Regions from separate parts of the Gottfriedia acidiceleris genome, predicted to be linked through region 3. Evidence: predicted binding sites of a transcription regulator. Region 3 holds the regulator's gene; each other region holds the start of a gene.

Region 1 (7,626 bases), 260 kb from region 3:
TGATATTATAGCTCTTGATGATCATCATTTATTTGTATTCTTTTTATTGATTTTGCTAGCCCAGTTTGTTTGTCTAATTCGATGATGACACCACTTAACTGACCTCTGCCTTCATCTACTTCGAATCTCACTGGTAAGTTCGTTAGGAATTTTTTAATAACAGCTTCTTTCGTAACGCCTAGAATGCCATCATATGGACCCGTCATTCCAACATCCGTAATAAACGCTGTACCAGCAGGTAAAACTCGCTCATCAGCCGTTTGAACATGTGTATGTGTACCGACAACCGCTGTTACTCTTCCATCCAAATACCAGCCCATAGCAATTTTTTCACTTGTTGCTTCAGCATGAAAATCAACAAAAATGATGTTTGTTCGTTTTTTGGCGATTTTTATTAGCTCATCTGCTTTTTTAAAAGGACAATCAAGTGGTGGTAAAAATGTTCTACCTTGTAAATTTATAACGGCTATTTCAACATCATTAAAATTTAAAAAGACTAATCCATTACCTGGTGTACCTTCAGGGAAATTAGCTGGTCTAACTAAGTATTTTGCTTGATCAATAAATTCAAAAATATCCTTTTTATCCCATGCATGGTTACCAAGTGTTACTGCTTGAGCACCTAATTCTAAAAATTCGCGGTAAATTTTTTCTGTTATTCCTTTACCATGTGCTGCATTTTCACCATTTATAATCGTTACCGAAGGATTATATTTCCTTTTTAAAGCTTGAATATTAGCCTTTACCATTGACCTACCATTTGAACCAACTACATCGCCTATAAACATTATTCTCATTTCGTTACATCCTTCCAACTTGCCACTGCTAATTCACAGCACTGATTTTACTTTTAGATTACCCAAAAATACGAAAAAGCCCCTTTACTAGCACAATCTGAATCTTCATCTATGCCATTCAACTAAGATTCATTTCAGATATGTATTAGTTGGAGCTATTTTAAAAAATTTATTTTGTTACAAAAAAGAAAATAAAGTGGCAAATACCACTTTATTTTGCATACTCGACTGCTCGAGTTTCACGAATAACCGTAACTTTTATATGACCTGGATAATCCAGTTCATCTTCAATACGTTTTCTAATATCTCTCGCTAATCTATGAGCTTGTAAATCATCAATTGTATCTGGTTTTACCATGATGCGTACTTCACGACCTGCTTGAATAGCGAATGATTTTTCTACACCTTCGTATGATTCAGAAATCTCTTCAAGCTTTTCTAAACGACGGATATAGTTTTCTAATGTTTCGCTACGTGCTCCTGGTCTAGCAGCAGATAGAGCATCTGCAGCAGCTACAAGAACCGCAATAATTGAAGTTGGCGCAGCATCCCCATGATGGGATGCAATACTATTGATAACTACTGGATGTTCTTTATATTTCGTTGCTAATTCAACACCGATTTCAACGTGACTTCCTTCTACCTCATGGTCAATTGCTTTACCAATATCGTGAAGTAAACCTGCACGTTTTGCAAGTTTTATATCTTCACCAAGTTCAGCAGCCATAAGTCCAGCTAGGTTCGCTACTTCCATCGAATGCTTTAACACATTTTGACCATAACTAGTTCTAAATTTCAGACGACCTAATATTTTAATTAAGTCAGGGTGAATTCCATGAACACCAACTTCAAAAGTAGTTTGTTCACCGACTTCACGTATGTACTCATCTACTTCTCGTCTTGATTTTTCAACCATTTCTTCAATTCGTGCAGGATGGATACGACCATCTTGTACTAATTTATCTAGTGCAATTCGTGCAGTTTCACGACGAATTGGATCAAAACCTGATAATATTACAGCTTCAGGCGTATCATCAATAATTAAATCTATACCAGTTAACGTTTCTAGAGTACGTATATTTCGTCCTTCACGGCCAATAATACGACCTTTCATTTCATCATTTGGAAGATTTACAACTGAAACAGTTGTTTCAGCAACATGATCTGCAGCACATCGCTGGATTGCTAATGATAAAATATCTTTTGCTTTCTTATCTGCTTCTTCTTTTGCTCGAGCTTCTGTTTCTTTTACTAGTATTGCTGTTTCATGGGATAATTCATTTTCGACTTTAGAAAGTATTAATTGTCTTGCTTCTTCACGATTTAAGCTAGAAATTCTCTCTAACTCTTCTTGTTGAGCAGCAATTAATGTTTCTATCTTGCTTTCCATTTCTTCTATCTGCTGTTGTTTTAAAACAAGAGATTCCTCTTTTCTTTCAAGAACAGACTCACGTTTTGAAAGTCCATCATCTTTACGATCTAAGTTCTCTTCTTTTTGCATTAAACGATTTTCTGACTTTTGTAGTTCACTACGACGGTCTCGAATTTCGTTCTCTGCATCTGTACGAATTTTGAAAATTTCGTCCTTTGCTTCCAATAAAGCTTCTTTTTTAATTGTTTCTGAATCACGTTTTGCATCTTCAATAATTTGATTTGCATGATTAGTTGCGCCATTTATTTTAGCTTCTGCAATGGACTTACGGACAAAAAATCCGACAGCATAACCGACTCCGAATGTGGCAAGCAATGCGAAGATGATCAAAATTATAGTATTTGCACCCATGATTTCACCTCCTCTTGCTATTTAGTTAGTTTCATTTTTGTCGGCTGTTATATTGTATAAATAATTGCATCAACATACAGCACACTTCAATTCAATTTTTCACAAAATAGTAATATTTTTTTAGAATATACACTTAAATATTAAATCTCTTACCAAATGATGTCAAGCCTTGTAAATCGCTTACTTACTTGATTTATCAATATTTATTACATTTTTACTAGATTTCATACATGAGAATCTAAATTTTATTCATTAAATTTTTTTTAAGATTTGATTAGTAAGTTAATTGATCGAATTTTTCATTCTTAAACTACTCACCACTTAACACCCTTACAGGTTGTTTGAAGTGGGAGATTCTTGGGAACTGAGCATACTTGCTAGTGTTATTTCTTTGCCAACAGAGGTTACTCTTATTTACCAAGCTATTTCCGTAGATTCCTACGGTTCTATCATTATTTAGGCCAAAGCCAATGTACGTAAACCTGCCTTCAGCTAGAATATTTTTACTGTCATTTATGTCTTAATCGTGATATTGATGGCAAATTGGACAGGTCCATTCCCTAATTACAAGAAATTTGAAATTATAAATATAAAAAATGCAGGCACTTTTAATAAGCGCCCGCATTTTTTGTAATTTTAAACTAACTTTTGATTACTCTTTTAATAAAGAGAATTGTTCTTCGTCATCTGTTTCAGTTATAGCAACAGGGTTATCTAAACCATGGTGAAGACGGATAGATTGTTTAATCGTATCACGAATTTCTTTATTTTCTTTTAAGAATTGCTTAGCATTCTCACGACCTTGTCCAAGACGCTCTTCATTGTAAGAATACCATGCTCCACTCTTAAGAACGATATCTAAATCCGATCCAATATCAAGGATTTCTCCTTCTTTAGAAATACCTTCTCCATACATAATGTCTACATCTGCTTGTCTAAATGGTGGTGCTACTTTATTTTTTACTACTTTAATCTTTGTTTTGTTACCTACAATATCATTACCTTGTTTTAATTGTTCAGCACGACGTACTTCTAAACGAATTGTAGAATAGAATTTTAACGCACGTCCACCAGGAGTCGTTTCAGGATTACCAAACATAACCCCAACTTTTTCACGAATTTGGTTAATGAAGATTGCGATTGTTTTTGACTTGTTAATTGCACCAGAAAGTTTACGTAATGCTTGAGACATTAATCGTGCTTGTAGACCTACGTGAGCATCACCCATCTCACCTTCAATTTCTGCTTTTGGAACTAATGCAGCTACTGAGTCAATTACGATAATATCAATTGCACCACTGCGTACTAATGCTTCAGCAATTTCAAGTGCTTGTTCACCTGTATCTGGTTGAGATAATAATAACTCATCAATGTTTACACCTAATTTTTGAGCATAAACCGGATCTAATGCATGCTCAGCATCTATAAACGCCGCTTGTCCTCCATTTGCCTGAACTTCAGCGATTGCATGTAATGCTACAGTTGTTTTACCTGAACTTTCAGGACCATATACTTCGATAATTCGACCTCTTGGATATCCACCCACACCTAATGCAACATCTAGTGCTAACGATCCACTAGAAATAGTTGAAATTTGGCGGTCAGTTTGTTCTCCAAGTTTCATAATTGAACCTTTACCGAATTGTTTTTCGATTTGTTTTAAAGCCATATCTAATGCAGCTTGACGATCACTCATTTAGATTCCTCCTTCAGGATTCATTTATCTCTTAACTATATAATAACTGTTTTTTGTTCGTTTGCCAACAAAAAAATAGAACGTTTATTCGATATTTTTCGTATTTAAACTTGTTTTTTAAAGAATAGAAACGCTTGTTTCGTATTTTTCGGTCTATAAAACTAGATTTTTATTAATATCGAAACTATAAAATTAAAAAACTCGGCTAAATTAACCGAGCTTTTTTATTATAAAATATTCTATTTCATTTTATAAGTCTTGACTTTCAAAACTTGAATTAATTAATTTAATCAATAAGTTCGCGCCATTTTTGACACTTGATAATCTTATTTGTTCTCTAGTACCACTGAATTGAAACTCTTTTACAATTGAATCAGAATCACCAATTTTTATACCGATAAATACTTTCCCTACCGGCACATCTTCTAATGTAGACGGTCCTGCTTCACCAGTAAAACTAATTGAAATATTACTTCCTGTTAATCTTTGAATATTTTCAACTAGTGATTTTGCACACTCTGCACTTACTGCACCACTTTTATTAAGAATGTCTGATGGTACATGTAAAAGGTTTTGTTTCATTTCATTAGAATAACAAACAACACTCCCCTTAAAAATGGACGAATTCCCAGGAATATCTGTCAGTCTTTTACTGAACAGACCTCCAGTTAAACTTTCAGCAGCAGAAATAGTCAGTTTAAAATCTTTTAACTTTCTTGATAAAACTGTAAACAAGTTTTCATTATTTGTACCATATATAAACTGCCCAACACGGTCGCGTATTTTTTCTTCAGCTTGTCCAATTAGTTTTTCTGCCTCTTGTTCATTACTAGCACTTGCAGTAACTCGAAGCATTACTTCTCCCTCACTCGCTAAAGGAGCAATTGTTGGATTTGATTGATTTTCAAGTAAATCAAGAATTTCAGTTTCTAAAATCGATTCCCCGATGCCAAAAAACTTAAGCTCTTTGGAAATAATCGTACTTGCTTCCTTTCCTTTTAAAAAATAAGGAATTAGTTCTTTCTCAACCATCGGGATCATTTCTTTAGGTGGTCCTGGTAATAATACAAATTGTTTATTTTTCGCTTCAAGAACCATTCCAGGTGCCATACCATTATTATTCAATAAAACATATGCGTTATTAATGACTAATGCTTGTTTTTTATTATTTTCAGTCATTGGTCGATTTACTTTAATAAAATATTGTTCAATATAATCTAGTGATTCATCGTGGTAAACAAGTGATTCTTGAACAAATTCTGCAACAACTTCTTTCGTTAAATCATCCTTGGTTGGTCCAAGTCCACCAGTTAAGATGATTAAATCACTTCTTGATGAAGCAATTTCTAATGCACTTTTAAGTCGTTCGGAATTGTCTCCTACAACTGTTTGGAAATGATGGTGATATCCTAATGCAGATAAATGTTTAGCTAAAAATTGAGCATTTGTATTTGCAATTTGACCTAAAAGTAGCTCTGTACCTACTGCGATGATTTCAGCACGTTTCATATCATTTCCCCCTCTATTCATTACATTGATTTAAGAAGAACATCTCTATTTTTATAAAAATAATCCCAACCAGAATATACTGTAAAGAATAATGCGACCCAAAGTGATACATCCGCAATCGAAAATGGTAAGAAATTCAATGGGAAGTCATGTAAGAAATACGCTGAAATGGCAACTATTTGTGCCCAAGTCTTAATTTTACCTAGCATTGCAGCAGCATGAACTTCTCCAGAACCAGCTAAAATCATTCGTAAACCGGTTACAGCAAACTCTCTACTTATTATGACAATCGTAATCCACGCAGGAACATAATGAAAATCAGTTAAGATAATTAATGCTGAAGAAACAAGTAATTTATCAGCAAGTGGATCTAAAAACTTACCAAAATTAGTAACTAGATTTAATTTTCTTGCGTAATAACCATCTATAAAATCAGTAACTGAGGCAATAATAAAAATTGCAGCCCCTACTAAATGATTTATTGGTATTGAATCACCCATTAATGTAACTTTTCCCCATCCAAAATCAATTAAAACGGCAATCATAAATAATGGAATTAGACAAACCCTTGACACTGTGATCTTATTTGGTAAATTCATGGTAAAACCCTCCAAAACTTTCTAAAAATGAAGCATTTATAATAAATGAATAAAAGCCATCTTAAAGATGACTATTGATTCATTTTTAAATTTTTAATCGTAATCTTTTGGTGAACAGCATTTGTTGGACTAACTGGGTATTTAAATACCTCATCGTTAATTCGTAGCTCAACATTGTTAGAAGCACCAATATTTACAGTTACTTCAGTTTCATCTGTTAAGTCGTAGTTTTGAGTTTGTCCTTTTTTTAAAATTCCGGAATAGAACATTTTTCCATCAGCATTTTTTAAATCTACATAACTTTCACCATTTGCAACTATTTCTATTTTAAATACATCCGTACCAGATAAAGAAATAGTAGTTCGTTTACCCGCTGCAGAGTCAACAGTAATTTTTTGCGCTGGCGTTTGCTCAGTCACATCATTTTTCGGTTTCTCTGTTTTTTTCTTATTATTAACTTTTGCCTGATCTAGCGCATTATTTTTTGGCTTTTCAATTTCAGAATTAGAGTTAGATTGAGATTGATTAGTATCCGCAGATTTTCCATCATTTTTTGATGGGAACATCATATAAATAGCGATGCAGATTCCAATGATAAGAATTGCTACTAGTATCCTTGGTAAATAATCCATTATTCGTGATGACTTTACATTGCTTAATGGTTCTTTCAGCTTCGATGATCTACTAGGAATTTCTTCATGCTTTACTTCTTCTACTGTACTTGCCACAGTTGATTCTTCTACTTCTGGCTTTTCAGTTAGAAATCCAGAAACGTCAACACCAATTGTTTCTGCATATTGTCTGATAAATGCACGAACATAAAATTGCCCTGGCAATATTTCATAATTACCTTCTTCGATTGCTTCAAGATAACGTTTCTGAATCTTCGTTAACTCTTGTACATCGTCAATTGATAAACCTTTCGCTTCTCTTGCTTCTCGTAAATATTTTCCTAATTCTGTCACAAGTTACACCCCAACTAACTTTAAAAATCAAACATCGAGAACGAGTTGTGTCCATTTTTATCCATTTGGTCTACAAGTTCATATTTAATTTCTTCATTTTCATCATTTCTTAATTCAATTATGTAATCAAAATCTTCTAAAGAGTATTCAGTTTGCTGTACAAATACATCAGGATGCTCCACTACTTTCACAGAAGACATTGCCATAATTTCGCGAACCAATTGCCAATGTTGCTCATTTGCTCTTCTATGAGAAAGAATGCCATCAATAATAAATA
Region 2 (7,626 bases), 1.0 Mb from region 3:
TAGTTTAGGAAGTTTATATTTAAACATTTTAATCCTTTTAGTTTTTGCGGCTGCATTTTTCTTAATTGCTATTTATAAATTTAGTCGTAATAGTTCTACTAGAAATTTTGTGTAGATAGTAAAAAAATCCATCTCTTTATTTTAGAGATGGATTTTTTAGCTATTTTATTAGTCCCTTGAACTACAAATTTCAATAAAATGACCGTCTGGATCTGTTACATATGCTACTGTTTGACCCCATGGTTTTGTAATTGGTTCTTTGATGATCTTTACACCTTTTGTTCGTAAATCTTCTATTGTAGAACGCACATCTTCTGTTACAAATCCTATTTCAAAAGTTTGAGAGGATGCTTCAGTATTTTTATAATTTAATCCAGTCAGCTCTTGAACATTACCACGTTCAATCATAGCCAGTACGGTATTGCCAGTATCTAATTCTACATACGTACCATGATTTCCACGAATAGGAAGGCCTAAAGACTCGGTATAGAAAGTAAGAGATTTTTCTAGATTTGAAACATATAAAATTAAATACCGCATTTTCAACATTTCATTAACCTCCAGAATAGTTTAATCTCTTTTTTTTCTACATATATAAGGTATTTACCTTCTTACATTGGTTAGTGTTTATTCAAACTGATAGGTATAGAATGATTCCTTCGCGAAAAATGATTTTAATCGATCATCGGGTATATCCTCAAATTTTTCAATTTTTACAACGTCTTTTAGCATCGCCTCTGTCTGAGAACGGTGTGCTTTCATCGTTCTTAGCTTCTGAGTTGCAACATCCATTACATCATTCACGATATCTGGTTTTCCTAAAACTTCAAAGCGTTCTTTTGTAATAGCGATACACCATACTGTTGGACGATCTTCCTTATCCATTCGTCGAACTGCTTCAACAGCAGCTCTTGCAGTTGCATCATGGTCTGGGTGGACACCATGCTCTGGATAAAAAGTAATTAATAAAGTTGGCTGAATCTCGTCGATGATTTCCTTTATTGGACTAATTACATCCTCAGGGTCTTCGAATTCAATTGTTTTATCATGAAATCCTAGCATTCTTAAATCTTGGATTCCCATTTCTCTACAAGCGTCGATTAATTCGTTTTTACGTATTGTAGGAAGGGATTCTCTTGTTGCGAAAAATGGATTTCCCATATTTCGTCCCATTTCTCCTAAAGTTAAACAAGCGTATGTAACAGGAATCCCTTTATTTGTAAACTTCGAAATCGTTCCAGCAGCCCCAAAAGCTTCATCATCAGGGTGAGGGAACACAAGTAATACTTTTTCTTGTTTTTGACTCATTTTTAGTCTCCTCTCTTAAAATGGCGTGTAGCTTAAATGTATTGCGATTGCCAGCTTTCCATCCTCATTATGACCTGCTAGTAGGAGGCGACCTTTGTCATCAACTTCAAAATCAGTTAATCCTTCTGCAACAACCCAGCCTTCTTCAAGCTTTAATCCGACACGGTATGGGTTTTTGCCAGTGATCGTAGCACGGCTAATGATTACTTTCGTATTTCTGATAAAGGCATTTACCGTCATTACTTTTTCATTAAAGTGATTTGCATATGCACCATTTGTAGTTTCTAAATGTAAATAGACTGTTTGATTTATATAATTTTGAAGTGCATCTTGGACAGCACCAATTTCTAATTTTTGCATATTCTCGTACCTCCTTTAAAAAGTATTATAATCCAACTTTCCCTAAATTGGTATTTTGTTGGCTTGTGATTTTGAACATAAAAAGATCCCTATCTAATTGGGTGATAGGGATTGGGGGGATGTGTATAACATGATTACTAAAATTTAACTGTTTAAATATTCAGTTAATTTATATTTAATATACATGATGTGGAAATATTCGTCAACTATTTTTGTTAAAAAAATTTAAAATATTCAAAAAATAAGAAAATGAGGTAATTAATGGTATCTTTTTATTGATAATATACATGACTAGAACTCGACAAAAAAGACGAGTTTTTGTGTAAAATAGTCAAATTTTTACTTGTTTTACCTTTTTTTTCTTTTCTAAAAAGATATTAATTGTTAAACTAGAGTAGAATAATATTTTTAAAGGGAGGTTTTTAACGTGAAGGCAGAAGCGCGAAAATTATATAATCCACAAAGAGAAGAATTAAACAAGCCTTCTCGTAATCAATTTCCGCAGACTAAAAAAAGAAAAACAATACGAATCCATCGAATCATTTTGACAACATTATTTTTGTCTTTAATTATCGCGTCTGGAATCTATATGTATAGTCAAAACAAGATCGCTTCGGCAAAGAAACATGAACTTTCAACATTACATGTCGAACAAAAAAAAGTAGCTAAAACTGAAAAAGATTTAAACAGACAGATTAGATTATTAAATGATCCGGATTTCATAGCAAATTATGCTCGTGATCAATACATGTTCTCTAAAAAAGGAGAAACAATCATCATTGTGCCGAAATCGAAAGATGAGATCAGTTCAAACTAACAATTAATAACTTAAAGATTCTCATATATGTGGGAATCTTTTTTCTACATTCATTATAGAACTAATGTTCGTTTTATGCAAATTTAAAGTCGAACGTAAGAACTTAAATGGGAAGAAGGGAATAGAATTTTTTCATATCTTTTAAATTTTTGTCTTCTAAACAGACTCTTTCTCTTATCACTTTGTTGTCTATTTAGTTCTAATTACCCATGATTTCTACAAAATTTTTACTATTCTGAAAAATACATCTTTGTTATAATTTAAATAAGGCTTAAATAAGGAGGATTAACATGAAAAAGTTCATTTACGTTTTTGCTATTTTAATTGTACAAGTAATTTTGACGTTCCTTGTTAGTGTTCTCTCGGATTCATCGGCTAGTAATATTGCTATTATGGTAGGATTCGTTACGACGGTCTTCCTTTATTGGAAAACAGCTAAAAAAGTAAGTTATACTCCTCTTCAGCGATATCAATGGTTGCGTGCTGCTGGATTAGAATTTAATGACTTACATAAAGATTTTCAAAGAAAAATTGCTATTAAAGCATCGTTAATTTATAGTTTTTCAGGTTTAGTTGTTACTTTGTATACATCACATATTTTATTATAAGGTAGTCAAAAAAAAATGGACAAGCATACTAATTGCTGTCCATTTTTTTTTATTCCGATTCATGTTGTAGGCGTTTAATACGTCTTCTATATGCAATCGATGAAACAAGAATACTTAATTCATATATAACTAACAATGGTAAGCTTGTCATCATATCAGATACAAAATCAGGCGGTGAAATTGCTGTTCCGATAATAATAAGGATAAAATATGCAAATCGTCGAGATTTTCTTAAAAATGCTGGTGATACGATTCCGATACTTGTTAAAAATAGTATAATGACTGGTAAATCAAAGAAAAACGCAAAAGGAACAACTAAGTTAAATAGGAAGCTAAAATAGCGCTCAGCTGTGAATGTAACTGTTACCAAGTCTTCTCCGATGTCCTGTAAAAATTTTAATACGTTTGGAAAGATGAAATAATAGCCAAATGCTAATCCACAAACGAACAATAAGAATAAAGCTGGTATGTAAAGCATTGTGCTTTTTCGTTCTTTTACATGTAAGGCCGGCTTTACAAACGCCCATATTTGGTAAGCTATGACAGGGATACTACACGCGATCGCGAACACTCCACCAATCATTAGATAAATCCAAAGGACATCACTTGGACCAAGCGCCAGAAGCTTTCCATGCAAATCTTGAACAAGGAAATTGAATATAGCTTTCGTATAATATAATCCAATTCCTAAAAAAATAACGAATGCAACTATAACTTTTATTATTCGATTTCGAAGCTCATCTAAATGGTCAATGACACTCATTTCTTTTTCTTGCATAATTTCCCCCAAAGCAAACTGTGAAAGTATTTTATTACACTTTAAATTGTATAAATTGGCTAGCGATGTCGATTTTGTACATTACTCGATTTAGTTTGCCAAATTTAGGAATAAAGTGTAAGTGCAACTACGTCTTTAGTCTTTGCCTAAAAGGCTCGCCAATCGACTAGTTTTCTATAATATTGAGCTTCCTATATTTTGTCAGAAAAAAGAACAATCGTCAATGAATATAAAGACTTTAATTATTCTTAAATTACCATCATTTGTTAATTTATTCATATGAAAACTAACCTTATCCGACTATAATAAAAAGTATGAGTATGTAAGATAAGGAAGGTACCTATTTTGGATGGAAAAAGTCATGTAATTGTAGGATTATTTGCAACTGGTGTCACAATGTATGCAACAAAAAATGATTCTATGACCGTCCCACTTATTGTTGGTGCAATCAGTAGTTTGGCTCCTGATTTAGATCATCATAATGGTTCATTAACAAAAAAAGTTTCAATGCCGCTAAAAATTCTTTTCAGCTTATTATTTTTAGCAGTTACATTATTTATTGTTGTGAAGACAGGGAAGTTAATTTATTCTGGATCATGGATTTATGCAGTAGGTATTCTCTTATTATTTATTATTTGTGTTAGCTGGTTACGGAATTTAAAAACAATATTAATGTTAACAGGCATATTAATTGCAGTTATTGGCTGGTTTTTCTTTTATGGTTATTGGTCAATCTTTGCGCTTGGATTATTTATTGCTGTTTCTTCGAGATTAAAGCATCGTGGACCAACACATTCTCTTTACTTTTTAGCTGTTTGGAGTGGAATTTGTTATTTACTGCAAAAAGACCTAATGATAAATGGATTATGGTTAGCTGGTACAGTCGGTTATTTTTCTCACCTTTTAGCGGACCAGTTGTTTACAAAACAAAGTATTAAGTGGCTATAGACCTCTTTATTTTGTCACATTTTTTTATTAAAAAAGATCCATACTAAGAAAGATGTGATGATGAAAGAAGGGTCAATTTTGAAAAAAATAAATTCTCTAATATCCATGTGGATTTTGTTTTTTATGCTTTTTTTGTCAATCCCGGTTGATGCAAGTAGTAATACGTATAATCATCAACGTATTAAGGTGAATACTAATTCCTTTGTTTCTAGCAAAAAACCATCAACGCAACTTGCAATTAGGAGATCGTATCGTTCTAATAGAAGTTATCGACCAACAGCACCTAGGTCGAGTTATCGATCTTATAGAAGTCCTGGAAGGAATTTTTTAGGGTATGCAGGTGCATTTGGGTTAGGCTCTCTTTTTGGTTCGATGCTAAACCCATTTGGTGGCTACTATGGTGGTCAGCAGTTTGGTTTTTCATTTTTTGGATTACTATTAGATTTTTTAGTAATAATAGTGATTATTTGGTTTATTAAGAAAATCTTTCGTAGAAACCGATATTAACTTTCCCCTTCCCGAGGTGACTTGTGAAAATCTATTTTGATGAACAAGATGTTGCTAATGCGATTTGTGTATATGCTGCTGATTTGGAAGGGGTTCGACCAGAAAGCGTACAAATTGAATTTCAATTTAATGAAGATGATGGAGTAAGCTGTGAAGTATCAGCTAATCATCGGAATTTAATCTATTTCGAGCAACAAATATCTGACGCAATTGGTTTTTACTTGGAAGAGATTCATCGTTTTTCATCCAATGCAATGGAAATCATTATTGGTTTTGATGAAGAAGATGGAATTACGAGTGAAATATCATTTATCTATTCATAAAACCCGAGAGAGAACTGGATGTTCTTTCTCGGGTTTTTTCGATTACTTAGGCATAATTCGTTATGTATTCGTAAACAATATCTTGTACTAATTCGTATAATTCACGGTCATCATTTAATTGTTCGGTAACGATTTGTTCGTACAGTTTATCTAGCATATCAGCTGTAATCCACTGTTCGTGTTCTCCTCTATATTGCATTAACGCTCGTTTAATCATCTGCTTTACAAACTGTCTATCCACTTTTAGTCTTTCCTCCCTTAAGCTATTTTTAGTATAGCTAAAATTTTGTATTGTTCCTAGCGAAAAAAATTTATTGAAATCGAACGTATATTCGTTTAATATATGTTTATAATAAAAAATAAGAACATTAGTTCTGCTATTTTTTGGAAAATCGGAGTGATATGTATGAGCATTTGTTATGAAGAGTTACCACATCATCGGATATTATGCATCGATATGAAGAGCTTTTATGCAAGTTGTTCTGCGGTCATGCTCGAATTAGATCCATTAGAATGTTATTTAGCAGTTGTTGGAGATGTGGAGAGGGAAGGAAGTATCGTACTTGCAGCTTCCCCGCGATTAAAAAAGGAATTTGGGATTAAAACAGGATCAAGGGTTTTTGAAATACCAAAAGATCCGCGAATCAAAATTGTAAATCCCTCAATGTCAAAATATCTAGAAATCTCAACGAACATAGTAAAGTTATTAAATGAATTTGCCCCTTTAGAGGATTTACATGTATATAGTGTTGATGAATGTTTTTTAAAGGTCGATGGAGTGAAGAGATTATGGGGGGACGCATGGGAGATTGCCGAAAAAATTCGTAATGAGATTATGGCAAGATTTCAATTACCTTGTTCGATTGGGATTGGGCCGAACATGCTTTTGTCGAAGCTCTGCTTAGATTTAGAAGGAAAAAAAGATGGGATAGCAGAGTGGACTTATGAAGATGTAGAAAAAAAACTATGGCAGGTAAGTCCTCTTAGTGAAATGTGGGGAATCGGTAAAAGAACCGAACGAACTTTAAATACAATGGGTATTTTTACCGTAGGACAGTTAGCGAAATATCCTCTTCATTTGCTGGAGAAGAAATTCGGAGTGATGGGAAATCAATTATATCATCATGCGTGGGGAGTAGATCTATCTGAGCTAGGTGCGCCAATAATGAACGGACAAATTAGCTTTGGTAAAAGCCAAATATTAATGAGAGATTATACGAAAGTCGAAGAAATTAAATTTGTTATTCGTGAAATGTGTGAAGAGGTTGCACGCCGAACTCGTAATGCTAGGAAGGCAGGACGTACGATTACATTAGGAATTGGATATAGTCGGGAAGAATTCGGTGGAGGATTTTCCCACGCATATACAATGGATGAACCTACAAATATTACGTCAGATTTGTATGAGATTTGTACAAAACTATTTGATCGATATTATGAAGGGAAGACAGTTCGGCAAATTCTTATTTCTCTTTCGAATATTGTAAGTGATGAAATCATGCAGTTAAATTTGTTTGATCAGAAAAAACCTCAAAAGCGCAATTTAGGATATGTGATGGACGCAGTCCGAAAAAAATATGGATCATCTTCGCTCCTCTGGGCTGTTTCTTATGCGGAAGGAGGAACAGCACTTGCCCGAAGCAAGCTGGTAGGTGGACATAAAGGTTAAAATTTCCTTTTGTCCTTTTCCCCCTGCAAGTAAAAGCCACTAGTTCTACCTAAGGTAAAAAGAGAAGAAAAGGAGAAGAATGCTGATGATTCGTGACCGTGGCACGATTAAATGGACGTCAATGATGTTACCAGAACATGTAAAAATGCTTCGTGATTGGAAAGTATCACAAAATTATGAACAACAAAAAGATGTAGATGAACAACTATTAGAGGAAATGAACCGTCATCTTCAACAGGCAATTCACGAAGATGAAAGTGTACAAATTACTTATTATAAAGACCACTATCACCATAATGTAAAAGGAA
Region 3 (7,626 bases):
TCGTAATTCTAGATTCTCAAATTATATAAAGTCGAATTAGAGAACATCAAATTAAACGATCAATCGTAGAAAATCGATGCATTGTTTATGAAATGAATAAAAGGATAGTAGGTTTCATGATTTATCATAAATTTTTCTTTGGCCATTTATTTATTGATTTAATAATTGTTTCACCAAAAACTAGGAGGATTGGTATAGCTCAAAATCTCATGAAATATGTTGAAGCTTTTTCAGAAAAGAAATTATTTTCATCTACTAACAAATCTAATATCCCAATGCAAAAAGTATTTCAATCTCTAGGATATATTGAAAGTGGATTTATCGATAATTTAGATGAAGGAGATCCTGAATTTATTTATGTTAAATTAATAGATTAAACGATATTTTTGGTGATTTATTTTTTGATGAAGAATAAAAATATTTTATTACCCCAATTATTAGCCACTTTCCAATACCCATCTTAAATACTATATAAAATTATTCCCAACAGTTTCTCATACGTAGTTTGAAATAATCCTATCTTTTCATCGTTAAATTGAAAAGGTTTACTATTATTCACATAATTTAAAAAAATGTGTAAAAAGTCCTGATGCAATGATCGATTTGTTACTTTAGACTAATTAGTATAAAAAAATTTTAAATACATTCTTCCTGTTATTCTATTTTTCAGTACATGATGAATAGTAATAATATATAAATGCTCCAATTATATCACTACAAGGAGTGGAAATATGGATTTTAAAAGGGAATTCATCTTAAAAACAAAAGCAATATATAAAGAAACTGTTTCAGAAAATATGGCATACAGTAAGATGTGTGAGAAATTCGAATCATATTTTGTTGACTTAAAAGAGTCTTTAAAAAAGGAAATTGAAGTTTCCAATGGTGAGTTTGATATTATGATTGATAAAGATAGTGTTATTGAGGTCTTATTAAATCAAAGAGAGTTATTAATTACGATTGATGACGCTGGGGTAGTAGTTAGTATTAAATATTTTGACGAGGTGCAAAATGAACAGGTCGAAAATAAGATTGATATAATTGAATATGATGGTGGAGCATATAAGAGTCAAGTATTTCAATCACCTATTACTAGAAATATAATTGATAATTATTTAGCTATTGCGTTTAGAGATGATTTAGAGAAGAATTTTGAGAGTTATAGTGAATGATAAAGTGATTAATTTAGAAGTGATCTATTCCAACTAACGAATAGTAAGTCTAGAGCTTGGAACTTCCAAGCTCTTTTAATTTATTATCGTTCTTCCACTTGAAATCTTAAAACGGTTTTCAATTTTTCAGGTTGAGTTTTTCTTGCATCAGAAATGTAAATTTCTTTATGTGTTTTTTGAACTCTTTGTAGATGATTCACCATACAGAATTCTTCCATTAATTTAAAAGTTCTTGGCTCGTCATCATAGCTTCCGATGTGCATGGCTTGAACACATAAACCTTCAGTAATCGATTCTAGTTTTACGTTTGCTAGCAGTGGATTTTTCTTTTTTTGTTTAAGTTGATCTAAAATGATGTACGTTAAATCTTCTGTAACAAAGTCGGGTTGTCGTATCATTAATTTATATAGAAAATGTTCTTTATTTAAGTAGTCAAGTTTTCGACCTTCTTCATCTAAATCCCAAACACCTTCAAGAGGGAAGACAGTGTAATCAAAGTATCCTTCTGGAACTATACCTTTTTTGGGTAACATTTTAATGGCATATGCTAAAGAATAAAGCGCTTCGACATTTTCTTTAAATAATTCATTATTTGGATTACCTTTGCCTTCAATCGTTATATATTTAAAGGTTGGTATTTTAATTTTACTAGGCTTACTTTTTGGTAAATAAATTTCTTTTAAGCTTTTTCTCCACTCAAGTTTACTCACTAAAAAAACTCCTTTAATGATAAGTCAGTTTAGATTATTTTGCTTGTCTATACTTATGAAAAACAAAAAGCAATCACATAAAGATGTCATTGCTTTTAAAAGGTTTAATGATATGTACGATAAACTCCTATTACTTTTCCTAAAATTGATACTTGTTTTAATAAAATAGGAAACAGGGCATCATTTTCAGGTTGAAGTCTAAAATGGTCGCTTTCTTTATAAAAGCGCTTTACAGTAGCTTCACTATCTTCAGTCATGGCAACAACAATTTCGCCATTTTCAGCAGTGAATTGTTTTTTAACGATGACAAGATCGCCATTCAAAATACCAGCATTGATCATACTATCTCCTTCAACTCGTAACATAAAAACTTGTTCGTTAGATGGAGCGACAGATGTCGGTAAAGGGAAATATTCTTCTACATTTTCAACTGCAGTAATTGGAATACCTGCAGTTACTTTACCGATTACTGGAATGTTAATAATATCGTTATAGATTTCACTGTATGATGCTTGTACTTCATTCACAACAGTTGCTGTATCTCCAAGAATCTCGATTGCACGCGGTTTCGTAGGGTCTCTTCGAATATAGCCTTTTTGTTCTAGTCTCTCTAAATGACCATGTACTGTAGAGCTTGAAGCTAAACCAACAGCCTCAGCAATCTCTCGAACTGAAGGTGGATAACCTTTAATTTTTACTTCATCTTTAATATAAGCTAAAATTTCTGCTTGCCTTTTCGATAGTTTGTTCATTCGAATTTCCCCCTTGCCTATAAAGTAGATAATACGTTCCTCTTTATTTTTTTCATTATATCATGATAGGATAAGATATACAAACGTTAGTTCTATTTTTAATTAAAGTAGTTTTCGTGTTCGTATGGAGGGAACAGTTAATGAATGCAATAATTTACGCGAGAGTAAGTACAGCAAAGGATTCACAAGAAACATCATTGCATAGACAAATAAGTGAACTAACCGAATTAGGTGAGCGGATGGGAATGTGTATTCTAGAAACAATAGGCGAACAGGCTAGTGGGTATGAAGTAGAAAGAGAAGGGCTATTTCAGCTATTCCAAATTATAAAAGAGCATCAGGTTGATGCTTTGTTAATACAAGATGAAACAAGATTAGGAAGAGGTCATGCAAGAATCGCTTTATTACATTTTTTAAAAAGGGAAGGAATAAGATTATTTACCTCTTCACAAAATGGACAATTTCAATTAAGTGAAAGTGATGAAATGGTTTTAGAAATTTTAAGTATTGTAGAGGAATATCAACGGAAAATTCATAATATGAAAATAAAAAGAGGTATGAAAAAGGCAGTTGAAAACGGGTATAAGCCTCAAAAAAACTTAGAAGGTAGTTTAAACGCAGGTGGTAGAGATAAGTTGGAATTACCGATTTCCGAAATAGTAAGATTACGTCAAAATGATCTAACATTTGAAGAAATTGCTGCAACCTTAAAAGGATTTGGATATAACGTTTCAAAGGCAACTGTTAATAGAAGGTATAATGAACATATGAAAGAAATCTCCGATATTGAAAGCTAATGCAATTTATTGTAAGATGAGATACATTGAATAGAATATTAGACTCTGACTAACGATCACTTTCTTGGTGCATGCCTGCTAAGCGCGGTGCTCTTTACCCAAATGGTAAGATAGCTCGTCGTCAGACATTCTAGCAAAGAACATACAATTAATCGTCTGATTATTAAAGTGATGGAACTAACAATGAATAGATAAGATACAATTAAAGGAGAGGTTATTATTGGTTACTAAAAAAACTTTAGATAGAATAAATGAATTATCAAAAAAGTCAAAAGAAGTAGGTTTAAGTCCTGAAGAGAAAGTTGAACAAGATCAATTAAGAAAAGAATATTTAGCAGATTTCCGCTCTCGTATGGTCGATGAATTGACTTCAATTAAGATTGTTGATGAAAAAGGGAATGATATTACTCCTGCAAAGTTAAAATATGAAAAAGCAATGCGTAAAAAAAACTTACATTAAAAACATTTTTACAATATAAAATTTCATATTTTGTTAAAAATAATAGAAAAAGCAGAAGAATATTCTGCTTTTTTCTATTTCTTGGAAAGAATTTGTTAAAATTGTCAAAACTTAGTGTTAGTTATTGTAATAAATCATGGTAAATTATATGATAATATCTATGAATAAGCTAAAGGAGCGAAATTTATGTCTAATAATATTGAACAGTTAGCAATCAATACGATTCGTACATTATCAATTGATGCAATCGAGAAATCTAATTCTGGTCACCCAGGAATGCCAATGGGTGCTGCACCAATGGCATATGCATTGTTTGCAAAATTTATGAATCATAACCCAAAAAATTCAAAATGGTTTAACAGAGACCGATTTGTTTTATCAGCAGGCCATGGTTCAATGTTACTATATAGCATGTTACATTTATCAGGTTACGAAGTGTCAATTGAAGATATTAAAAACTTCCGTCAATGGGGAAGTAACACCCCAGGACATCCTGAATTTGGACATACACACGGTGTTGAAGCTACAACAGGTCCATTAGGACAAGGTATTGCGATGGCTGTTGGGATGGCTTTAGCAGAGCGTCATTTAGCAGGTACATATAATAAAGAAGATTTAAATATAGTTGACCACTTTACATACTCAATTTGTGGTGACGGAGATTTAATGGAAGGTGTTTCTGCAGAGGCAGCTTCATTAGCGGGACATTTACAGTTAGGGCGCTTAGTAGTTCTTTATGATTCAAATGATATTTCATTAGACGGTGAATTAAATCGTTCATTCTCTGAAAGTGTAGAAGACCGCTTTAAAGCTTATGGATGGCAAGTTATCCGAGTAGAAGATGGTAATAACTTAGATGAAATTACTGCAGCGATCCAAAAAGCTCAAGAAGAATTATCAAAACCAACTTTAATCGAAGTGAAAACAACAATCGGTTACGGTTCTCCGAATAAATCTGGTAAATCAAAATCTCATGGTGAGCCATTAGGAAAAGAAGAAACGATTTTAACGAAACAAGCGTATGCTTGGGGTTATGAAAATGCATTCCACGTTCCAGAAGAAGTATATGCACATTTTAATAAAGTAATCGTTGAAGCTGGTGCAAAGAAAGAAGCAGAATGGGATGCTACATTTGCAAAATACGAAGAAAAATATCCTGAATTAGCAGCTCAATTAAAGAATGCGATTGAAGGTAATATTACTGTAGATTTAGAAACAGCATTACCAAAGTATGAAGTAGGTAAAAAAATTGCGACTCGTTCATCTTCAGGTGAAGCAATTAATGCTATTGCAAACGTATTACCTAGTTTCTTCGGTGGATCAGCTGACTTAGCTGGATCTAACAAAACGTATATGAATGGGAAAGGTGACTTTACGAGAGAAAGCTACGATGGACGTAATATTTGGTTCGGTGTACGTGAATTTGCAATGGGTGCAGCCTTAAATGGTATGGCTCTACATGGTGGCGTTCATGCGTTTGGCGCGACATTCTTTGTGTTCTCTGATTACTTAAAACCAGCAATTCGCTTAGCAGCTTTAATGAATTTACCAGTTACTTATGTATTTACACATGATAGTATCGCAGTTGGTGAAGATGGACCTACTCATGAACCAGTTGAGCAACTAGCAGCATTCAGATCATTGCCTAATCTGAATGTAATTCGTCCAGCAGACGGAAATGAAAGCTCAGCAGCATGGAAAGTGGCTGTAGAAGCTAAAGACGCACCTACAATGTTAGTATTATCTCGTCAAGATTTACCAACTTTAGAGGGGACTACTACTGATATTTATAATAAAGTTTCAAAAGGTGCTTATGTTATATCTCCTGCAAAACAAGATAAAATTGATATTGTATTAATTGCAGCAGGTAGTGAAGTACAATTAGCAGTTGGAGCACAAGAAAAACTACAGGCAGAAGGAATTTCTGCATCGGTTGTTTCAATGCCTTCAATGGACTTATTTGAAAAGCAATCTGATGAATATAAACAATCAGTATTACCAAGAGAAGTTACAAAACGAGTAGCAGTAGAAATGGGGTCTTCATTCGGCTGGCATAAATATGTAGGATTCGATGGAGAAGTTATCTCAATCGATACATTTGGTGCATCTGCTCCAGGTAACTTATTAATGGAGAAATTCGGATTTACTGTTGATCATGTCGTTTCAGCAGCAAAAAAAGTATTACAATAAAAGGTAAAGATGGAAAAAGTAGGGAAAGAATTTTAAATTCTTTTCCTATTTTCTAAACTTTTTTCAATATAATACTTTATTAAAGATTTTTCGACAAAACTAGTTGGTTTTCACTCCTTAAAAATGACAAATATTTTGAATGGAATTTTATATAATCTTCCTTACAGATAGTTGTTGGGAGTGGACAAGATATGAGGGAATATAAAATTTTTTTAATTCGAGAACCACTGTCTATAGAATTTTATGGGAAAGAGCATAAAATATATCAACTAGTATATGAGTATTATTACTCATCTATTGAACTAAGGAAAATTATCGAAAAACAATTAGAATATATAACAGAACCAATACCATTATTTGAGCTACATACTTTTATTCGCAAATTTGATTCTCAACAGATCTACTTTTATGAAGAAACTGGAGAGTATCTTCTCGAACTTGTTGATGGTGCAAAAGCTCAGCTAAAACTTTATCCTAACGAACTAATTTTATATGCAGAAGGATCATTAGAGGCAGAAACAATATTCTTTGAGCTATTAAGAAAATTTCGTTCAACGTTCATTGCAATTGATGTGAAGGATCAACGATTTGGCTGGCTTAGACCTATCGCCTATCAAAAGTATATTTAAACGATTAAATTGCAGTTTGCTCTTGTATAAACTGGTTAGTTTTAGTAAAATTGTTTCTAGATGATTTTAAGGAGGAAGCAATAAAATGTGGGTATACTTTCTAGTCGGCATCTTAGCATTAATTGCAGGTGTAGCGATTGGATTTTTCATAGCTCGTCAATATACAATGAACTACCTAAAGAAAAATCCACCAATTAATGAACAAATGTTAAAAGTAATGATGGCTCAAATGGGACAAAAACCTTCACAAAAGAAAATTAACCAAATGATGAAGGCTATGAACAACCAAACAAAATAATAAAACCTTTTAAAATATAAGGCTTTATAGCTTGTTAAGAAATAAATATTGAACATATTCTTTCAGGAAACAGATCTTTACAGTGAATCCTACTTCGAGAATTTGTAATTATTTAAATCATGAATCATTTTACTAATTTAAACCACTTATTCTGTTGGAAATAACCAATGGGAAAGTGGTTTTTATGTTTTTTAGAGGGAAATTTTAATAAATACAAAAAGAAGTTGGCCCTAAATTAGAAAAGTAAATAAAAAATTAAAACACCGGCCTTCAAGAAAGGTTGGTGTTTTTTTATCTTATTTCTTAATTTTGAATTTAGAAGAATTCTGATTTTCATATCATTTTTAATTAACACTCCAATACAGTACTTGTTTAATAATGTGAATACGATCCTTTAATCATTTAGTACATCGCTAAACTATTTTAGAACAAATATTTTTATACAGAACATACCGAAATGTACAAAAAGTTGACAAATATTTTGAAAATGAATCGTGTTATTCGGCGATTTCTAACCGTTTAACAAGTTACACGAAGAAAAAAGTCGATAAAAAAGTTCATGGAAGTTCCAATGTTTGTCAATTTACTCATTATTAAAAGATTAGAATTATTAGTAAA

What was found. Region 3 encodes LexA, which represses DNA repair genes until DNA is damaged. Its sites were predicted from a motif close to CGAACATATGTTCG; they were not measured.
Region 1: the regulator LexA is predicted to act here: its motif matches at 4,354-4,367, upstream of recA (recombinase RecA).
Region 2: the regulator LexA is predicted to act here: its motif matches at 5,971-5,984, upstream of MY490_RS08435 (YqzH family protein).

Annotation. Positions count from the first base shown of each region.
Region 1 covers NZ_CP096034.1:3,011,509-3,019,134, forward strand. The annotation lists gene MY490_RS14320 (TIGR00282 family metallophosphoesterase) at 6-797, opposite strand; gene rny (ribonuclease Y) at 1,009-2,580, opposite strand; gene recA (recombinase RecA) at 3,233-4,276, opposite strand; gene MY490_RS14335 (competence/damage-inducible protein A) at 4,526-5,785, opposite strand; gene pgsA (CDP-diacylglycerol--glycerol-3-phosphate 3-phosphatidyltransferase) at 5,806-6,384, opposite strand; gene MY490_RS14345 (helix-turn-helix domain-containing protein) at 6,456-7,349, opposite strand; gene MY490_RS14350 (DUF3388 domain-containing protein) at 7,370-7,626, opposite strand, start outside.
Region 2 covers NZ_CP096034.1:1,750,809-1,758,434, forward strand. The annotation lists gene MY490_RS08385 (ABC transporter permease) at 1-115, shown strand, start outside; gene MY490_RS08390 (VOC family protein) at 169-549, opposite strand; gene bshB2 (bacillithiol biosynthesis deacetylase BshB2) at 628-1,308, opposite strand; gene MY490_RS08400 (YojF family protein) at 1,324-1,668, opposite strand; gene MY490_RS08405 (FtsB family cell division protein) at 2,096-2,485, shown strand; gene MY490_RS08410 (hypothetical protein) at 2,776-3,093, shown strand; gene tatC (twin-arginine translocase subunit TatC) at 3,143-3,871, opposite strand; gene MY490_RS08420 (metal-dependent hydrolase) at 4,217-4,819, shown strand; gene MY490_RS08425 (hypothetical protein) at 4,898-5,326, shown strand; gene MY490_RS08430 (DUF2653 family protein) at 5,350-5,649, shown strand; gene MY490_RS08435 (YqzH family protein) at 5,696-5,890, opposite strand; gene MY490_RS08440 (Y-family DNA polymerase) at 6,056-7,318, shown strand; gene MY490_RS08445 (YolD-like family protein) at 7,404-7,626, shown strand, end outside.
Region 3 covers NZ_CP096034.1:2,755,455-2,763,080, reverse strand. The annotation lists gene MY490_RS13165 (GNAT family N-acetyltransferase) at 93-377, shown strand; gene MY490_RS13160 (hypothetical protein) at 732-1,172, shown strand; gene MY490_RS13155 (GyrI-like domain-containing protein) at 1,256-1,882, opposite strand; gene lexA (transcriptional repressor LexA) at 1,987-2,634, opposite strand; gene MY490_RS13145 (YneB family resolvase-like protein) at 2,775-3,431, shown strand; gene MY490_RS13140 (DUF896 domain-containing protein) at 3,652-3,891, shown strand; gene tkt (transketolase) at 4,078-6,081, shown strand; gene sirA (sporulation inhibitor of replication protein SirA) at 6,273-6,710, shown strand; gene MY490_RS13125 (YneF family protein) at 6,796-7,008, shown strand.